2 linked regions of the Archaeoglobus fulgidus DSM 4304 genome follow. The protein of the gene in region 1 binds, or shares a complex with, the protein of each later gene. Links are inferred from orthologs where the notes say so. Each region holds a gene or a part of one and is shown in the gene's direction. Other genes may lie near its edges.

Evidence for each region. Proteins that work in one complex are often made in the same cells at the same time.
Region 2: the proteins of tuf (region 1) and rpl12p are in contact, whole or in part, in a crystal structure (PDB 3WY9), measured with the Pyrococcus horikoshii proteins. The link is inferred for Archaeoglobus fulgidus DSM 4304 from one-to-one orthologs. Residues at the interface, in WP_010885563.1 of Pyrococcus horikoshii: Lys125, Glu126, Phe129, Arg132, Thr133, Lys165, Leu166, Thr169, Lys324, Gln326, Leu359, Ala360, Ile369, Glu372, Ile384, Ile422, Ser423, Gln425; in WP_010886059.1 of Pyrococcus horikoshii: Glu96, Glu97, Leu100, Leu103, Ser104, Ala105, Leu106, Phe107, Gly108.

What each region holds. Positions count from the first base shown.
Region 1 is NC_000917.1:835,469-840,840, forward strand. Bases 1,405-4,217 are described here. They hold tuf (translation elongation factor EF-1 subunit alpha), read left to right. Parts: upstream 1,405-2,081; coding sequence 2,082-3,353; downstream 3,354-4,217. Other genes in these bases: AF_RS04740 (A24 family peptidase C-terminal domain-containing protein), read left to right, coding at 1,405-2,024; rpsJ (30S ribosomal protein S10), read left to right, coding at 3,375-3,695; rnz (ribonuclease Z), read left to right, coding at 3,696-4,217. Also shown: AF_RS04730 (ACT domain-containing protein), read left to right, coding at 1-341; AF_RS04735 (homoserine dehydrogenase), read left to right, coding at 338-1,318; more of AF_RS04740, read left to right, coding at 1,302-1,404; more of rnz, read left to right, coding at 4,218-4,616; AF_RS04760 (DNA topoisomerase IV subunit A), read right to left, coding at 4,613-5,372. UniProt on the Methanocaldococcus jannaschii protein: GTP hydrolase that promotes the GTP-dependent binding of aminoacyl-tRNA to the A-site of ribosomes during protein biosynthesis.
Region 2 is NC_000917.1:1,348,492-1,352,352, forward strand. Bases 76-2,852 are described here. They hold rpl12p (50S ribosomal protein P1), read left to right. Parts: upstream 76-1,192; coding sequence 1,193-1,513; downstream 1,514-2,852. Other genes in these bases: AF_RS07510 (50S ribosomal protein L1), read left to right, coding at 76-157; AF_RS07515 (50S ribosomal protein L10), read left to right, coding at 158-1,177; AF_RS07525 (histone family protein), read left to right, coding at 1,733-1,936; AF_RS07530 (glucose-6-phosphate isomerase family protein), read right to left, coding at 1,962-2,669; AF_RS07535 (archease), read left to right, coding at 2,743-2,852. In the rest of the region: more of AF_RS07510, read left to right, coding at 1-75; more of AF_RS07535, read left to right, coding at 2,853-3,156; AF_RS07540 (DUF763 domain-containing protein), read left to right, coding at 3,153-3,861. UniProt on the Methanocaldococcus jannaschii protein: Forms part of the ribosomal stalk, playing a central role in the interaction of the ribosome with GTP-bound translation factors.

The sequences.
Region 1 (5,372 bases):
GCGAGAAAGTGCAGAAGCTGATAGACGAGCTGAAATCGCTTGGAATAATAATAAGGAGCTTCAATGAGGTTAGGCTTACGGCAACGACGTCGGTTCTTCTGATTGGCCATTTAATACACACCGACATCAGCGACACGATAAGCAGCATAGACGTTGATGGTGAGGCTGAGTGTGTGGAGATGCACGTCAGCATGCCTGAGATATCCGGCCCCTCGACTGCAATAATAACGATCTCCGCCTCGGGAAAGGAGAAGCTGAAGGAGGCGGTGGAAAAGCTTAAGGAGGTCTGCAGAAAGAAGGAAATAATTCTGATTGAGCCGGTCAACGAGGAGCTTGTATGATAAAGATAGCCATCGTGGGATTCGGAACTGTCGGACAGGGGGTTGCCGAGCTTTTAATCAGGAAAAGGGAGGAGATTGAGAAGGCCATCGGTGAGTTCAAAGTTACGGCGGTTGCAGACTCCAAGAGCTCGATAAGCGGGGACTTCAGCTTAGTTGAAGCGCTGAGAATGAAACGAGAGACCGGAATGCTTAGGGATGATGCAAAGGCCATCGAGGTTGTGAGGAGCGCTGACTACGACGTGCTGATTGAGGCGAGCGTGACGAGAGTTGACGGAGGAGAGGGGGTGAATTACATTCGCGAAGCTCTCAAGAGGGGCAAGCACGTAGTAACCTCCAACAAGGGCCCGCTCGTTGCCGAATTCCACGGTCTGATGAGCCTCGCAGAAAGAAACGGAGTAAGGCTAATGTACGAAGCAACGGTGGGAGGGGCGATGCCCGTCGTAAAGCTGGCCAAAAGGTACCTTGCCCTCTGCGAGATAGAGAGCGTAAAGGGGATATTCAACGGGACTTGCAACTACATCCTCTCGAGAATGGAAGAGGAAAGGCTCCCCTACGAGCATATTCTCAAGGAGGCGCAGGAGCTCGGCTATGCCGAAGCTGACCCGAGCTACGACGTTGAGGGGATAGATGCAGCGCTTAAGCTCGTGATAATTGCGAACACGATAGGTGTTAAAGCTAGTTACGAGGACGTTGAGGTTACGGGGATAACCCAGATAACTCCTGAGGCTTTTCAGGTTGCTGCCGAGAAGGGATACACCATCAGGCTAATTGCAGAGGTTAGCAGAGAAAAGCTAAAGGTCTCCCCCAGACTCGTGCCGTTCCACCACCCCCTTGCAATCAAAGGGACAATGAACGCAGCCATGTTCAAAACAGATACAGCAGGAAGCATCTTCGTGGCGGGAAGGGGAGCAGGAAAGGAGGAGACCGCCTCAGCGATACTGTCAGACCTGTACGAGATCTATGCTGGACCTCGCTAAGTTCCTGGTAGTCCTCGGATTTCTGCTATACGCATGCAAGCTGGATTTAGAGAGCAGGATAGTCCCCAACAGGGTATGGAAGCGCATGCTGCTCGTTTCTTTGCCGATAACAGTTTACCAGCTTTTCTTGGGAAAACACCTCATTTTCGAGTACATGATTGCGGGAATTTTTGTTGTGATGGTCATTGCCCTCTCCTACGCCCTTTACCTAATCGGAGCTTACGGTGGTGCGGATGCAAAGGCAATCATGGCTCTGGCAGTTATCTTCCCTTTCTACCCAACCTTCAACGGCTTCCCTCTTCTCGGGCCTAGCTTCTCCTTTGCCTTCTCCACCCTCGCAAATTCCGTAATAGCCGCACCGTTCCTCCTCCTGTTCATGTTCTTGCGAAATCTGGCGAAAGAAGGGGTAAGGTCGCTGAAGGGGAATTTGCTCTACTATTTCACCGGATACAGGGCTGAGGTTGGAAATCTACCGAAGTTCCACAACCTCCTGGAGTACATAGACGAGAATGGAGAGTTAAGGCGGGTGAGGAGGGCTGTCGAGCCCGATGAGCAGATGATTAACAGATTGAGAAAAAGCGGTGTGGAGAAAGTCTGGGTTACCCCTGCATTGCCCTTCCTTCTCTTCATCACAGCGGGGTATATTGTTGCATTTATTCTTGGGGATTTACTGTATCTGCTAATCTCCACCATTTTAAGCTGGTGAAAGGTTTATATATCCTCCTAATGGATTTAACGAAAAACCAGAAAGGAGGAGATAGGTATGGCTAAGGAAAAGGAGCACATTAATGTTGCCTTCATAGGGCATGTGGACCACGGAAAGAGCACTCTGATTGGAAGGCTGCTCTACGAAACGGGTGAGATTCCGGAGCACATCATCGAGAAAATGAGGAAAGAGGCTCAGGAGAAGGGCAAAGCCACCTTCGAGTTCGCGTGGGTCATGGACAGACTGAAGGAGGAGAGGGAGAGAGGAGTTACAATCGACGTAGCCCACAGAAAGTTCCAGACCGACAAATACTACATCACCATCGTCGACTGCCCCGGCCACAGGGACTTCATCAAGAACATGATTACCGGCGCATCTCAGGCGGATGCAGCAGTTCTCGTCATGGATGTCGTTGAGAAGGTGCAGCCGCAGACGAGGGAGCACATCTTCCTCGCAAGAACTCTCGGCATTAACCAGATAATCGTGGCTATAAACAAGATGGACAGAGTTAACTACGACCAGAAGGAGTACGAGGCTGCAAAGGAGGCGGTAAGCAAACTTCTCAAGATGGTGGGTTACAAGGTCGACGAGATTCCGTTCATCCCAGTTTCAGCCTACTACGGAGACAATGTTGCAAAGAAGAGCGATAAGACCCCCTGGTACAACGGTCCGACGCTGCTTGAGGCCTTCGACCTGCTCAAGCCACCGGAGAAGCTTGTTGATAAGCCGCTCAGAATTCCCATCCAGGACGTTTACTCAATCAGCGGTGTTGGAACGGTGCCTGTTGGCAGAGTCGAGAGCGGTGTGCTCAGAGTTGGAGACAAGGTCGTGTTCGAGCCTGCCGGCGTAAGCGGTGAGGTAAAGAGCATCGAGATGCACCACGAGCCCATCCAGGAGGCTTATCCGGGTGACAACATCGGCTTCAACGTTAGAGGTGTCAGCAAAAAGGACATCAGGAGAGGAGATGTCGCTGGCCATCCAGACAACCCGCCAACTGTTGTGAAGGACTTCACGGCCCAGCTTGTGGTTCTGCAGCATCCCACAGCAATCACAGTAGGCTACACTCCAGTTGTGCACGCTCACACCGCCCAGATTGCCTGCAGGTTCGTAGAGCTGCAGAAGAAGATTGACCCGAGAACCGGCCAGGTTAAGGAGGAGAACCCGCAGTTCCTCAAGACAGGTGATGCAGCGATTGTCAAGCTTGAGCCAACAAGGCCGATGGTCATCGAGAGAGTCAAGGACATCCCGCCGATGGGCAGGTTCGCCATCAGAGACATGGGCATGACCATCGGAGCCGGAATGGTTCTCGACCTTACCCCAAGAAAATAACTTTATTTTTTTGGTGGTCTCATGCCGATAAAGGGTCCAAAGGCGAGAATTAAGCTCTCCGGCCTGAATCCAAGAGAGCTGGACAGAATTTGCAGCCAGATTAAAGAGATTGCCAACAAGACCGGCGTCGAGCTCAGCGGTCCCGTTCCGCTCCCAACGAGAAGGATGGTTGTGCCTGTGAGAAAGGCTCCCGACGGAGAGGGCAGCGAAACGTGGGACCACTGGGAGATGAGGGTTCACAAGAGGCTGATAGACATCTCCGCCGACGAGAGGGCACTGAGGCAGATTATGAGGATTCAGGTTCCGAGAGACGTGAACATTGAAATAGTCCTCGAATCCTGAATGTTATTTAAAATCACTTTTCTTGGCACTTCTGGCACAATTCCAAGTGTTGAGAGAAATTCTCCTGCTATTTTTGTTCAATTTGGCGGGCAAAGAATGCTCTTCGACTGCGGTGAGGGGACGCAGAGGCAGATGATGATTGCCAAAACCGGTTTCAGAAACCTCGACAACATATTCATCACCCACCTACACACCGACCACTTCATCGGGCTTTTCGGGCTGATTGAGACCATGTCGCTGAACGAAAGAAGCAGGGAGCTGAACGTTTACTCGCCAAGGGCTGAGGTGCTAAGGGCTCTCTTCGAGGCCTTCGGCTACGACCAGCTGAACTACGATATCAGGGTGAGAGAGCTTAAGGATGGCGAGGAAGTGAAATTTGATGGATTTAAGGTTGTTGCCTTCAGAACGGAGCACATAGTCAAGAGCGTTGGCTACGCCATCATTGAGAACGACAGAAGGGGAAAGTTCAACAGAGAGAAGGCGGAGAAGGAGCTTGGAATCCCTCCCGGGCCGCTTTACGCAAAGCTCGCCAGAGGAGAAAGCATAGTCTGGAAGGGGAGGACAATAACTCCGGACATGGTTCTGGGTGAGAAGAGGAGGGGCAGAAAGGTCGTTTACACAGGTGACAGCAGGCCGACAAAGAGGACAGTTGAGATTGCAAGAAATGCGGATATCCTCATCCACGATGCCTCATTCAAAGAGGAGTTGAAGGACTGGGCTATCGAAAGCGGGCATTCCACGGCGAAGGAGGCTGCCGAAGTTGCAAGAGAGGCGAACGTGAAAAAGCTGATACTTACTCACATCAGCACCCGCTACTCCAAAGACGCCTCTCCACTGCTTGAAGAGGCAAAGAAGGTGTTTGAGAACACGATTATCGCTGAGGATTTTATGAGCCTTGAGGTCACCTTCGATGAGAGCTAAATCACGCCAAGCTCGGAAAGTCTCTCCGGAAGATAGACATCGGTAACGTAGTCCAAACCGTACTTTGCCAGGGCCTGCTGCTCTGACTTCTTGTTTATCTCGAGCTGCAGGTTTACCTCCTTCTTCCAGAACTCGGAGTCAAAGCGTGGGTCGGTAAGAATGGCGTTGAGAGCTTTGATGTCTTCCTCCGTAAGCTTGTCAGCTGGCAGGTCATACTTGACGATGTCCGTCGGCCTTATTCCGACAAACTGCGCAGCTGGGGTGGCGAGATACTCGGAAAGGTGGGCGGATTTGATGCTTCCGTAAGCTACGCTGGCGAAGATTCTGTAGCTCCAGGGGTCGCCATCGGTGAAGACAACAACCGGCAAATTTAGCTCAGTGTTGAGCCTCCTGAGTAGCCTCCTGGTGCTTCTCGCAGGCTGGCCCTTCAGATGGACTATGATTGCATCGTACTTCTCATCAAATCCGTTCTCCACAAGCCTGTCCCTCATACCGCCGGTTTCAATGGCGATGACGAACTTGGCGTCGTGGTCAACGAACTCAATCTTGTCCACATTGACAGGAATCTGGTAACCTCCCTCTCCGACATCATCCTGGCAGTGTATCTCCCTCACTCCTCTTCTTGTCTCTTCCCTGACTCTCAGAGGGCCGATGACGGTGGCACCATCTTCCTCAGGGCGGATGTGAAAGTGCTCCCTCTGGAAGTTCGTAAGAATTTCGAGGTCCTCAACAAGCCTGTCGCTCTCCGGCTGCTCT
Region 2 (3,861 bases), 510 kb from region 1 along the record:
CGCACCCATCGGCAGCGAGAACATGGACGTCGAGAAGATAGCGGAGAATGCTATGGAAATTTTAAAAGTCGTGGAAAACAAGTATGAGAATCCCACGCAGGTTGTCAAGTCAGTGTATGTGAAGAAAACAATGGGTCCTGCAGTGAGGGTGGTGTAAATGGCCGCAGTTAGAGGCTCTCCTCCAGAGTATAAGGTTAGGGCTGTCGAGGAAATCAAGAGGATGATTTCGTCAAAGCCAGTTGTGGCTATAGTAAGCTTCAGAAACGTACCTGCTGGCCAGATGCAAAAAATAAGGAGGGAGTTTAGGGGTAAAGCCGAGATAAAGGTCGTTAAGAACACCCTTCTTGAAAGGGCGCTTGATGCCCTCGGAGGGGACTACCTCAAGCTTAAAGATTATCTGGGAGACCAGATTGCCATAATTACTGCGGACGAAAATCCTTTCAGGCTTTTCAGAATGATTGAGGATACTAAGGTTCCCTCTCCGCTCAAGCCGAATCAGGTTTCTCCTGTCGATGTCGTCGTCAACGAGGGGCCAACGCCAATACCTCCCGGCCCGCTGATGGCTGAGCTTCAGATGGCAGGATTGCCCGTTGCCATTGAGAAGGGCAAAGTTGTCGTTAAGGCCACCACAACCGTCGTAAAGGCCGGAGAGGTCGTTAGGCCGGAAGTTGCCAGAGCGTTAGAAAGGCTCGACATTAAGCCAATCAAAATAGGGCTTGATGTTAAGGCAATGCTTGATTCCGGAGTCATTCTCACACCTGAGACGCTGGCCATAGATACTGAGAAGGTGCTTGAAGACTTCCAGAGAGCGTACCAGATGGCGCTCAACCTTGCCGTTAACTCCGCTTACGTCACTGAAGAGACTGCCGAGATACTCATAATGAAGGCTGTGATGGATGCCAGAAACCTTGCAATCAACGCAGGAATCTTCGAGAAGGGAGTGATGGAAGACATACTTATGAAGGCCCATGCGGAGATGCTCTCCCTCGCATCACTGCTACCAGACGAGGCCTTGGACGAGGAGCTCAAGTCAATGCTTTCCGGAATCGCAGAAGCTGCGGCTCAGGCTACTCCGTCAGTAGAGGAAAGGGAAGAGGAAGAAAAACCTGAAGAGGAGGAAGAAGAAGAGGAGAAGGAAGAGGAGGCAATTGAAGGTTTAGGTGCATTATTTGGTTAAAAGGAGGTGTTGAGAATGGAGTATGTGTATGCGGCTCTCCTGCTGCACTCCGCTGGTAAGGAGATAACCGAGGACAACGTAAAGGCAGTTCTTGAAGCTGCGGGCGTGGAAGTGGATGAGGCCAGAGTCAAGGCCCTTGTTGCCGCGCTTGAGGGTGTGAACATCGACGAGGCCATCCAGAAGGCAGCAATGCCGATGGCAGTGGCAGCAGCGCCAGCAGCTGCAGCGGCAGCACCGGCGGAGGAAGCGAAAGAAGAGGCCAAAGAGGAGGAAGAGGAGGAAGAGGAAGTCAAGGAAGAAGAGGCCATCGAGGGGCTCGGAGCCCTCTTTGGTTAATTTTTTGTAAAAATTTAAAATTTTTAGATATATTTCTTTTCTGCGATTTTCATTTTTCCCTCATCCCAACATTGCATCAACATCTTAACTTCGTTCCCATTTAGGGGCTTGCAGACATCACATGTTTGAGAAAATATTGTTCTGATGGAAGTTCGATAGAAAAGTATATATATACCTAATACTAAATTTTGTATCGAAAAGAGATAGGAGGTGTGTTGGATGGCTGAGTTGCCGATGGCACCGGTTGACAGATTGATTAGGAAGGCTGGGGCTGAGAGAGTAAGTGCAGATGCAGTGGAAAAGATGGTCGAAGTGCTTGAGGACTACGCAATTACCGTTGCTAAGAAAGCTGTGGAAATTGCGAAGCACTCTGGCAGAAAGACCGTCACTGCGGACGACATTAAGCTCGCTCTCTCGATGTAAAAATTTTAAATTTACCTTAAATTTTTTAGACGACTTCAAAAGCGTTTTCGAAGATTTCCTGATGCTCGTGGGGCTTGACCAGAAATTCTAGCTTTTCTATGGTGTAAACGAGGTCGTACATGTCCCCCTTAACATCCAGCACGTTTTTGGGTTTCGCAAACCTTATTTCTGGAGCATCATCGTAGTTCCTGTTTCTGACCCACTCCCCGTTGATGTAGTAGTAGCAAGCGCCCCTCCTCTTCGTGTAGGGTTCGTAGATGGAGCTGAAGTTCCTGCACACCCAGTTTGCGGTGATTAAATCGCTCTCAGTCGGGTTAATGGTCACGTGACCGTAGTTTGGTGGAATTATTACTGTGTCCCACTTCTTCCCCTCAACGACTATCACATCCTCGATTTTTCCGTTTGAAGGCTTTTGCAGTATGAAAAGGGCCTCTCCCTCAAGCACCTGGTAAACTTCAGGATAGGTAAAGCCCCTTACAACTTCCGGATGATAGTGGCCGTAAGTTTTAATGCTCTCTCCACCTATGTTGTTTGGCGGTATAACCGTGTAGTCGTATCTCAGCCCTGCATTTCTGATAATCTCCGCCTCCTCGTCTGTTTTGAAGGAATCCCTGAACATGTAGTAAGCGTCAAAATCTTCCTTAAGTGCTTCGGGAAAAGCAAGAACGGGTTTTAAATCAGAGGCTTTTCTAACCTCTGACTGAAAAACCTTCTTTCCGAAAACAAACTCCATGATTAAAAAAAGAGCCGGATGTATTTAAAGCTTGTTCAGAAAGGTATTATAGCAGGTTGTGTGAAGAATTAACATGAAATACAGATTCATAGACCACACCGCAGACATAGCCTTCGAGGTTTACGGTTCAAACTTGAGGGAGTTATTCGAGAATGCTGCTCTCGCCTTTTATGATGCTTTTGTTGACACATCAGGAATTGGAATAGAAAGGGAAGTTGGGGTTGAGTGCGAGGGGGAGGATGTGGAGATCACGCTTTACAGATGGCTGAACGAGCTGCTCTACCTCTTTGACACCGAATTCTTCGCCGCAAAGGATGTGGAGGTTGAGGTTGAGGAGGGTGATGGGGTCAAGGCGTCGGGAAAGCTCAGGGGAGGGAGGTTCAGCGCCGAAATGGTCAAGGTTGAGCCCAAGGCGATAACTCTGCACAAGTTCAGAGTGGAGAAAACAGATAAGGGATACGTTGCTTTCGTCGTTGTGGACATATGAAGGAAATCTATCTTCCCCTGCACCACGGAAAGGCACCTCACTGGCTGCTCAGCAGAATGAAAAAGCTGGCAAAGCCCATAGTCAAGCTAATAGTCCTCGAATACGGAGAAAGGGAGTTTCTCGAAAGGCTTTCCAATCCTATATTCTTCCAGTCTCTTTCAAACGTCCTCGGATTTGATTGGAATTCAAGTGGTGTTACGACGGTCCTTACAGGAGTTCTGAAAGCGGTAATCAACAACGAGGAATTCGACATAAGGATTGCAGGGGGCAAGGGAGGCAATGCTCTCAAAACACCAGAGGAGATTATGAATTACTCTGAGCAGATCGGGGCTGATGGGGAAAAGCTGGTTGAGTTCAGCAGGCTGGCGGCAAAGGCTGACAACGCTGCTCTCATCGACGGCTACTCCCTCTACCATCACGCGGTAATATTCACGCCGAGGTACTTCACCGTCATTCAGCAGGGGATGAACGAGACTGAAAGAATGGCTCGCAGATACCACTGGAACGTTTACTCAAGCGTTCCCGAGCTGGAAAACGTGCACGAAGGAATCATTACCGAGAGAAGAGAAAATGAAGTTGTGAACATGCTCTCCGACATCAGCAGAGATGCTAAAAGGCTCTGTGTTGATATTGTCAGGGACGGAAGTTTCAGGAGGGACTACGAGCGGATGATTTCGGTTTTGAGGTGGAGAAAAGGGCTGAGAG